3 regions of the Peribacillus sp. NPDC006672 genome follow, and region 3 is predicted to be linked to each of the others. Evidence: riboswitches for the same ligand, from Rfam matches in the RefSeq annotation. Region 3 holds a riboswitch; each other region holds the start of a gene.
The links. A riboswitch is a leader RNA that binds a small molecule or an ion and turns the genes downstream of it on or off. The one in region 3 is predicted to bind cyclic di-AMP.
Positions count from the first base shown of each region.

Region 1: it holds a riboswitch for cyclic di-AMP, as region 3 does, so the genes downstream of both, ACQKKK_RS17730 (APC family permease) here and ACQKKK_RS21375 (TrkH family potassium uptake protein) in region 3, are expected to answer to the same signal.
Region 2: it holds a riboswitch for cyclic di-AMP, as region 3 does, so the genes downstream of both, ACQKKK_RS25580 (cation:dicarboxylate symporter family transporter) here and ACQKKK_RS21375 (TrkH family potassium uptake protein) in region 3, are expected to answer to the same signal.

Region 1 covers NZ_JBNNOR010000010.1:169,293-172,578, reverse strand. The annotation lists gene ACQKKK_RS17730 (APC family permease) at 49-1,875, opposite strand; cyclic di-AMP (ydaO/yuaA leader) riboswitch at 2,011-2,153, opposite strand; gene ACQKKK_RS17725 (GtrA family protein) at 2,563-3,018, opposite strand; gene ACQKKK_RS17720 (glycosyltransferase family 2 protein) at 2,978-3,286, opposite strand, start outside.
Region 2 covers NZ_JBNNOR010000031.1:7,907-11,192, reverse strand. The annotation lists gene ACQKKK_RS25585 (hypothetical protein) at 1-165, opposite strand, end outside; gene ACQKKK_RS25580 (cation:dicarboxylate symporter family transporter) at 813-2,072, opposite strand; cyclic di-AMP (ydaO/yuaA leader) riboswitch at 2,245-2,394, opposite strand; gene ACQKKK_RS25575 (efflux RND transporter periplasmic adaptor subunit) at 2,596-3,286, opposite strand, start outside.
Region 3 covers NZ_JBNNOR010000016.1:61,495-64,780, reverse strand. The annotation lists gene ACQKKK_RS21380 (potassium channel family protein) at 1-81, opposite strand, end outside; gene ACQKKK_RS21375 (TrkH family potassium uptake protein) at 105-1,424, opposite strand; cyclic di-AMP (ydaO/yuaA leader) riboswitch at 1,607-1,749, opposite strand; gene ACQKKK_RS21370 (hypothetical protein) at 2,093-2,284, shown strand; gene ACQKKK_RS21365 (MFS transporter) at 2,761-3,286, shown strand, end outside.

The DNA of each region.
Region 1 (3,286 bases), on a different contig from region 3:
GCAAACCGTGTAAAGGTTTGCTTCTTTTCATTTAGATAATAATGGAAATTACTTTTTCAAATGATAGGGCACTGTCGCAACAACTACATTTCTTCTATAAAGTAAGTAGGCGCGGATCAGTAAACTTGATTGGTTATGAAGAATATTGTGCCAGGCCTTCTTCGGAATGAATTGCGGGATGATCACTGTAACTCTATAGTTGGATTCACTCGCCTTATGTTCAACTGTATCCACAAATTTAGTTAATGGCTGAATGATACTTCTATAATAAGAGTTAAGTGTGACGAGTCTAACATCTGGCTGCCACTTTTTCCATTTTTCTTCAAATTTCTTTTCATCTTCTCTTTCAAAAGCAACATAAACGGCAATGACCTGATGTGCTGATAGAGATTTAGCATAATTTAAAGAGTTCTCAACCACATGAGTTATACCAGCCACAGGCACAATAATGATATTACCTTCTATTGGCAAGATGGGCTCACAAGTTGTAATCCTTAGCTGGTCACCAACTGCTTCATAATGCTTCCTAATTCGATGAAAAATTAATATGATGATAGGTAAAAAAATCAAAACAGGCCAAACGTGAGTAAATTTGGTTAAAAAGAATATCATCGTGACGATAAAACTAATAGTGGCACCAATTGTATTAATGGTTAATTTCATGACCCAGCCTTTTGGCTTTTCGCGAATCCATTTGACAATCATCCCGGTCTGGGAAAACGTAAATGGAATAAATACCCCTACCGCATAAAGTGGAATAAGATTTTCTGTATGTCCCCCAAATGCGACTATTAAGATGATGGATGCAAGTCCTAGTATGATAATTCCATTGGAATATCCTAATCTGTCCCCTCTAATCGTAAACGCCCTTGGTATGAATTTATCTTTTGCAAGATTCACCGCAAGCAAGGGGAAAGCGGAATAGCCAGTATTGGCAGCAAGTATCAGGATCAATGCAGTCGTACCTTGAATGAAGAAATACATGAAATTCCGACCAAAGATTACTTCAGCAATCTGCGAGACGACCGTCACCTTTGCGCTAGGAACAATGCTTAAATAGTAAGCTAAGAATACGATTCCCGTAAATAATACAGCCAGTAAGGAACCCATAGCTATTAAAGTTTTTGCAGCATTATTCGGGGCTGGATCTTTAAAGTTTGGAATTGCATTGGAAATCGCTTCGACTCCTGTCAACGCGGAGCTTCCTGATGCAAATGCTCTTAGCAGTATGAATAAACTGATGCCCGCTACTGGAGTCCCGATTGGCGCGTGTAATTCCGGTGAAACTCCTCCCGTCAGGATCTTGTAAATTCCTACACCAATCAAGATGAACAATGCTAAAACGAATAGATAAACCGGATAGGCCAAAACAGAGGCCGACTCCGTAACCCCTCTTAGATTAAGGATGGTAAGCAAAAATACAAAAATGATGGCTATGACTACATTATATGAATGAAGGCTGGGAAAAGCGGACGTGATGGCATCCGTACCTGCAGAAACACTTACAGCTACAGTTAATATATAATCGACCAATAAGGATCCTCCAGCTATCAACCCTGGATTGATACCTAAATTGTTTTTTGAAACCACATAGGCTCCCCCGCCATGGGGATAAGCAAAAATGATTTGTCTATAGGACAAGATCAAAGCAGCCAACAGTAACAAAACTCCGATGGCGATGGGTATGGAATACCAGAATGCGGCAGCACCGACCGTGATCAGAACGATCAATATTTGCTCCGGTCCATAAGCAACCGAGGACAAAGCATCAGAAGATAATATCGCCAAAGCCTTTGTTTTGTTAAGCTTTTGATCACCTAGTGCATTTGATTTTAAAGGTCTTCCTATCAAAAACCTCTTTATAGAAGATAACATAAGAATCCACCACCATTTTTAAGTTATAAGTTTATGTTACACAGCTATAGTAAAAACCAGAAAAACGGAAAAATGCCTACAAGTCATAACTAAATAGACCTGTAGACATCCATTTTTTTGTCTAACAAGCTCCACCTTCCTTCTCATATAACGCTTACGAGGTTAGCTGTCGGATTCGGACCTAAGAGTAGCCCTACCTTGAAAGGATTCACCCCTTGGATTATAAATAATCCCAATAACGGGTCCCCCGTACCATAAGGTTTAAGCGATTTAGAAATACGAAACTGTTGATTATCATACTCCCGTGAAATGGAAAAGTAAATAAAAATTTTGCACAGTAAAATTTTCATTTATTGTAAGTGAGGCTTTGTTCTGACGTAAATAACATAAGTGATCCAAGCGCATGATTCGAAGGTAGGAAAAAGGTGAATAACTTGTTTAAAAAAGAGAAACTTCCCAATCAATTATTAAGAAATCCATGAACAAAACGGTGATACTTGAGGAAAAGATTACCGAATTACGAAACTGTTTAAATCTCTAATTTATCAACGGTTCACCTTTCTTATTAAACGGATCTGCCCCCATTCGATAGGTTTACAATAAACTCCGTGCTGAAAATCAAAAATTCGCTTCTCGGAATCCACTTTGATTTCCATCCATTTTAAAAGGGGCATTCTTTGATTCTAATTAGTTCCTTCCTTCTTGAATTGTTCCTAAATTGCTTTTTTTAAAGACAAAGTATTTCTGGCCAATATAGTTCAGTACTGTATAAAAGATTGTTCCAATAAGTACAGCCACATTTTGCTGTATGGAAAAATGAACGGATCCTTCCAAGGATTTTGCGATGGCTTGGCCTAAAGAATATGCGGCGGAATAACAAATAAGGATGACGCAAAAGAAACGGGCAGCCCCTCTCCGCCAATCTATATCGCTTCTAAAAGTAAAAGTCCTGTTCAACAGAAAACTCGTTACTGCTCCCGTACCATTGCCGAAAAAGGTCGAGAGCCAGTAAGATAATTCAAGAACATTCATGAGAAAAAGCATGATGGAAAGTCCAACCCCTGTATTGACTATTCCAACCAATAAAAAGCGGATAAAGGAGTTAGTGTGTTTTAGATAGTTTTTCAATACTTGTCCGTTCATTATCTAGTTGCTCCCGTTTTTTTAAATCGAGCGGATTAAATAAATCCAGATCCACAATATATTTAGGCCGGCGTTTAGATTCATTATAGATTTTACCGATATATTCCCCAATCAAGCCGACAGCAATCAACTGAAGTCCGCCGATCAACCATATGGAGGTAATTAATGAGGTCCAACCAGTTTCGGTCTGCCCATAAAACTTTAACCATAAAAAGTATGAACCAAAAAGTAAGCTAATGAAAAAGGAAAGACATCCTAGCCATAATAC
Region 2 (3,286 bases), on a different contig from region 3:
CAAATTGTATTCCCCACCATCAAATTGATGTTTCAATAATAAGATGGAATCCAAGGTATATGGCAAAGAATAGACAAATTCGCGAAAATTGAGTCCATTAAAAATGACAAACCGTTCGGAAGCCTGCATATGCATATATAAGATATCATTGTTATCATTCTTCATAACCTGATCCCCTCCGAGCTCTCAATCAATAATGTTATTTTATCAAACTTTTGGGTATTCAAGTAAGTTATATAACCCGGAATATTATTCATCATCTGAATCGTGTAAATAATGTGAATACCTGAACTCTATAATTACCTATAAGGTTAAGGAACGAACACGACAATTTTTAATAATAGTGAAAAACAAAGAGTTGGAGGAATTGACGACGGATAAAATTGAAAAGGTTTTATCATTAATTCTTTTCATGAGGCAACTTGTGGCAATCAGAATTAGAAAAAAACTTATTTCAGGATGATACGATCCTTGATATCGGATGTGGAGCAAACTGCCTTCGCATTGTATAAAAAAGGACTTCAAAGTGGAGCGTGATTAGATTTAACTACTGCCATGATTCAAGAAAAAATATCGCAAGAATATAACCTGGATATCCCCTTTATCCTTGGCAATGCAACGAACCTTTCTTTCAATAAACCACAAACAGGGTTTTCAGTCATCGAGAGCTTTTACCGAAGTGAATTATTCCATGAAAGCGATGATGTCAACGCTTTCTCTTCGGATTGCAGCTGCTGGATCGTTCAAAAATAAGGATACATTTTTCAAACACAAAAAAATCCAGAGTGATATATCACTCTGGATTTTTTGTATTAAGATACTTGTTCTAATTCTTTATCGGAAGGAGGGTTGAATTGACCTTCCCATTTAGAGATGACGATTGCTGCAAGTGAATTACCGATAACGTTTACTACTGTACGTCCCATATCAAGAATACGGTCGATACCGGCAATAAATGCCAAACCTTCAATAGGAATACCAACTGTTCCTAATGTCGCTAAAAGAACTACGAAGGATACCCCTGGTACACCCGCAATACCCTTAGACGTGATCATTAACACTAGCATTAGCGTAATTTGCTCATAAGCACTTAAATCGATTCCGTACATTTGAGCGATGAAGATAGCTGCCAACGCTTGGTATAATGTTGAACCATCAAGGTTAAAAGAGTATCCAGTCGGAATAACAAATGTAGCTATATGTTTCGGACATCCCGCTTTTTCCATTTTTTCCATAAGTTTCGGAAGAACCGCTTCTGAACTCGCTGTAGAGAACGCAAGTATCAATTCTTCTTTTAGAAGTTTAATCAATGTAAAGATATTGAATCCTACAAATTTTGCGATAAGACCCAGAACGACAATTACAAAGAAAATCATTGTTCCGTATACAGAAAGCGCTAACTTTCCTAACGGAATTAAAGATTCCAAACCGAACTTGGAGATGGTCACACCGATTAGGGCAAATACTCCAATAGGAGCAAATTTCATGATCATATTAGTTAGGTAGAACATTCCTTCTGCTGTACCTTGGAAGAAACGGAATACTGGTTTACCTTTTTCACCGATAGCGGCAATACTAAGTCCAAATAATACGGAGAAGAAAATGATCGCTAACATATCGCCTTGTACCATAGCTTGAACTGGATTGGATGGTACAATGTGAACGAGTGTATCTACAAACGATTCATGCTGCTTAGTTTCTGCTGTATCAACATAAGAGGAGATATCAGTCTGTTCCAGCTTATTCATATTTACACCAGCACCAGGCTGGATGATATTAGCGGAAATTAAACCAACAGCAATCGCAATCATAGTTACCACCACAAAGTATGATAGTGATTTAGCTCCTAGTTTACCTACCGCTTTTAAATCACCTACACCCGCAACTGCAACGATAAGGCTCGATACAATGATTGGTACAACAATCATTTTAATCATTCGTAGGAAAATGTCTCCGAATGGCTGTAAAAAGCTTTGGGCCGTCTCATTACCATAAAAAATGGCACCAACGATAATCCCTAGAATTAAACCAATGAAAATTTGGCTTGCTAAACTTAATTTGAACTTCTTCATATACTTTCCTCACCTTCCATAAAGTCTTTGATGCAAAAACATTTTGTCTCGGTAAGGGAAACAAGATACTAATAGAAAGAAAGTAATTTTTCTTTTTTTGAAAAACTCTGTCTTTACGCCGAAAAAAAAGACACTTCATGTGTCGATTTCTTATTGGCGTGAATATTCACACATGTTCCCTTAAAGACGCTGACGAGGTTAGCTGTCGGGTTAGGAATTGGAAACACAAATTGCCCTTTCATTTCTGAATTCACCCCTAGTGGATTAAAATCCACAAAATTGGGTCCCCCGTTCTTGGAATAAGATTAAGCGAGTTAACTTATAATAAAATATTATACTAAAAAGGTTAATCTGTAAATAATTATTCTCGTCCATTTTAGAAAAAATCTTTAAACATGTCTGAATATTCTGTATTCGTGACGATTGTACCTATTATTACACTTCCCGATTTTTACTCATTTAAGCTATATGGATATATAAATAATAACTAATTTGACATCCCCTTTCTTTAAGAAAGAAGCAGTTATTTTTCCAAAATGCCAAGTAATAGATACCTTACTTTTTCCCTAGAGGTGAATTTTTTATAAGTTTTAGTTTTCACTTTTTCAAATTGAATTGGAGTAATAAAATAGGAATGGTTCTTCACTACCCTATTCGGTTCTAGCAGGATGACATCACCTACCGACGGTCCCTTTATGAGTTCTTGCTTACCTTCTGCTTTAAGCCCTTTTGTAATGTAGTGTTTATCGACATAGCCTTTTTTAGTCAATTTGTAGACATACGGATTTTTTTGGTAATGTACTGCCTCTATGGGAATGGAGGGTACACCGGCTTTCTCATTGGTTATTACAGTAAGGTTGACTTTAGATCCCACCAACAAAGATTCGGTTTCTTCACCCTCCGGTTCAATTAAAGCCTGAAATGGAAATCTGTTATCCTTTTTTAGTGAAGGCTCTTCTGCTGGATAGGAATTGATACGGCCTATCGTTCCTTTCAATGCCTTTTTTAAATCAGAGGAACTTGCTTTTATAGTCATGCCCACTTCAGCCTTTTTCATCTCTTCTTCAGAGAAATCACCTTCAATTCCCATGTTTGTTGAAACGATGGATATAATCGGGTTATTCAGGTTTTTATTGATATTTTTAACTACACCATCAGCTTCACTCGTCGTCACAATCGCTCTAGCCTTCTCCTCAATTGAATTTAATTTAGCA
Region 3 (3,286 bases):
TTGGCCGGCCGAATATAATCTATGTGCCACGCTCGTTCCGAATCTTCCTAAACCAATCACGGCATATTGTCGTTTTCCCATCTTTTACACTCCTTCATTTATGATTAACCAATCATGATTTTCCCTTTTGGACGACGGAACGGATCTGGCTTACGCCTCATTGCGATAGCAAAGGCAAAAGTCAAAGGACCCACCCGGCCTGCAAACATCGTGAAAATGATGAGCATCCGGCCAACGGGTGATAATTCGGGGGTTAAACCCATTGAAAGTCCCACGGTGGCGAAAGCGGAAGTGGCTTCAAATAAAACCATCAAGAAATCACTGCCGCTTTCAGTGATGGTCAGCAGAATGGTGATGGTTGAAACGATGAATACTCCAATGAATGTAACGGATAATGCTTTAAAGATGGTTTCACTTACAATGCGGTGCCGGAAAAATACCACATCATCCTTTCCTTTAATCTGTGACCAGACCGTTCCGATAAGCGTCGCAAATGTGGTTGTTTTAATCCCGCCGCCAGTCGATCCGGGTGACGCCCCAACGAACATCAAGAAAATGATGAGCAGTACTGTGGGGTGAGTCAAATCAGGGATATTCAGCGTATTGGAGCCTGCCGTTCTTGGTGTAACCGATTGAAATAGAGACGATAACGTTTTACCCATGAAAGATAAAGGCTGCAATGTCTTGGCATTACCGAACTCGAATAAAAAGATTAAAATTGCGCCGGCGATTGTAAGTGTCAAGCTAGTCATCAGAACAACCTTCGTATGTATGGATAAACGATGGGTATCACGATATTCGTATAGTTCATTCATCACGATAAAACCTATTCCGCCAAACGTGATCAGAAAGGCGACCGTAAGGGTTACGAATGGATCCGATACATAAGGGGTCAAACTCTTGAATTCTCCCATTAAATCAAATCCGGCATTATTGAAATTCGATATGGAATGAAAAACCCCGTAATAGATCGCTTTGCCGATTGGCATGTCAAAAGAAAAGCGAATCGATAAGATAAGGGCACCCATGCCTTCAATGATGGACGTGAAAATTAAAAGCCGTTTTACTAACTTGACTATACCTGCCATGGATAGATTATTTAAGGATTCCTGCAAGAGTAACCTGCCTTTTAAGGAAATCCTTTTGCCTAAAAGAAAAAAGAAAAACGTAGCAAATGACATGAATCCTAAGCCGCCTATCTGAATCAGTGTTAAGATGACCAATTCACCAAAGGTGGTGAAAGTCGTTCCCGTATCCACTACGACAAGCCCTGTTACACATGTAGCGGAGGTTGAGGTGAATAAAGCATCCAGAAAAGCAAGACCATTTCCATTTTCAGTGGAAATCGGCAGGGTCAGCAAATAGGCCCCAATAAGTATCAGGGTGGCAAATCCGAGTACAAGGATTTTTGGCGGATCGAACATATTTTTTGCTTTTATCAATTGATCATCCCTACCTAAAAATGACATGTGTAAAACTGTATCTTAACCATTAATCCTTTTAACGAATCTTTTTTAAGCATAATAAAAAGACCTGCGAAAACATCGAACAGCTATTTTGTCACAAAAAGCGTGCAAAAATAAGCTCCTGAAATAGGCGGTCTTATGACCTCCTTCGCTTTAGCCGACGAAGTTAGCTGACGGGTAGGATGGCGAAAGAGCTGATCTCATCCCTTCTGCAAGGCAGAATTAACCCCAAATGATTGGGTCCTCCGTACTCAATTCCCTTGAGTTTAGGCCGAAATGTATTAAATTGATAAACGTATTCTACTCCCATCATTTAGCAGTTGTAAACCCCTAAATTGTAAAAAAATATTTCTTTAACAAAACTGAAAATTTATGTTTTATTTACATTGAAAAAACGTATTGACAAATATTAGTTAGCACATTATGATAGGTTCGATTAATCCGATTATGATAACAGTGTCGGTGTACTTTATTCAACACTTTCAAGCTGAACAGGTCATTGCCAATCAATGTTATTAATATATATATATAAATTATTTTTCTTTTGAAAAGCATAAAGATAAAGAAAAAGTCATTGGATTCAAAATTTAAAGGTTTCAGACATTTTATAAAAAAGGCGGGCAATTATGGAGAAGACGTTCAATAGATATGTTATTAACGCTACAGGCAAGGGTGGCCAGACATATTTAACACAATGCCAGGATAAAGATGCACTAAGGAAATGGATAGCCGATCATGAGGACCAAATCATAATGAATGAGTTAAGGATTACGGATAAGAAAAAGAATCCGTTTTTAAAATTGTTTTCCCTAAAGTAAATCAACTGAATCCAAACATTCATTAGCGGTATTCAATTATGTCATTCCTGTGTCTTTTCCGGGAACGCTGAGCGAAAAATTCATATCTTGTTTTGCTTTCAAACTCATTTAATTTTGAATGAGTTTTTTTGCTTTGAAAATTATAACGTTTACAAAATCAAACCATCAATGTTAAAATTTAGGGGAAATGTGGTTACGATGAAGAAAAAAGTAAATGAAATGCAACTTTCCGGTGAGCTCCGTAAACTGGAAAGGAGTAACGGGTATGTATTGAAGCGCCTCCGAGTATAGGAAGTGAAGGGAGCGCCCATTATAGTGCATAGTCATTGCATGTTGTTAATGCAATACGGCCTAAGATTAATAATGGTGACATATTAATGTGGCACCGTTCTCTTGATCCCGTCCCCAAGACGCATTTCTTGGGGATGGGATTTTTTATTATTTTTATATTTTCTTTCTAAGGAGGAGAAGCGTTGATGTTCAGAAATTCATTAGTATCTTGGAAATATCCTTCCATTCTATTGTGCGGGATTGGGATTTCCAACTTCGGCGCTTGGGTTTATTTCATTGCACTTAATTTAATCGTGCTGGATATGACTGGCTCAGCCTTGGCGGTTGCTGGACTTTATATCGTTAAACCGATGGCTGCCATATTTACGAATGTTTGGGCAGGCAGCGTGATCGACCGGATCAATAAGCGTAATCTAATGATCGCACTTGATCTATTTCGTGCGGTATTGATAGCTTTGCTGCCATTGGCTTCTTCTATTTGGGTCATCTATTCCCTTGTCTTCGTGATCAATATGGCAGAGGCCATGTTTGTAACGACATCAAGGACTTATATAACAAAATTAATCCCCATTGAACAGCGGAAACGATTTAACTCATTACGAAGCTTGATCGATTCTGGAGCTTTTTTGATTGGGCCAGCGATAGCGGGTATCCTTTTCTTAATCGGTACACCGGTTGTTGCTATTTATATTAACGCGGCTGCCTTATTAT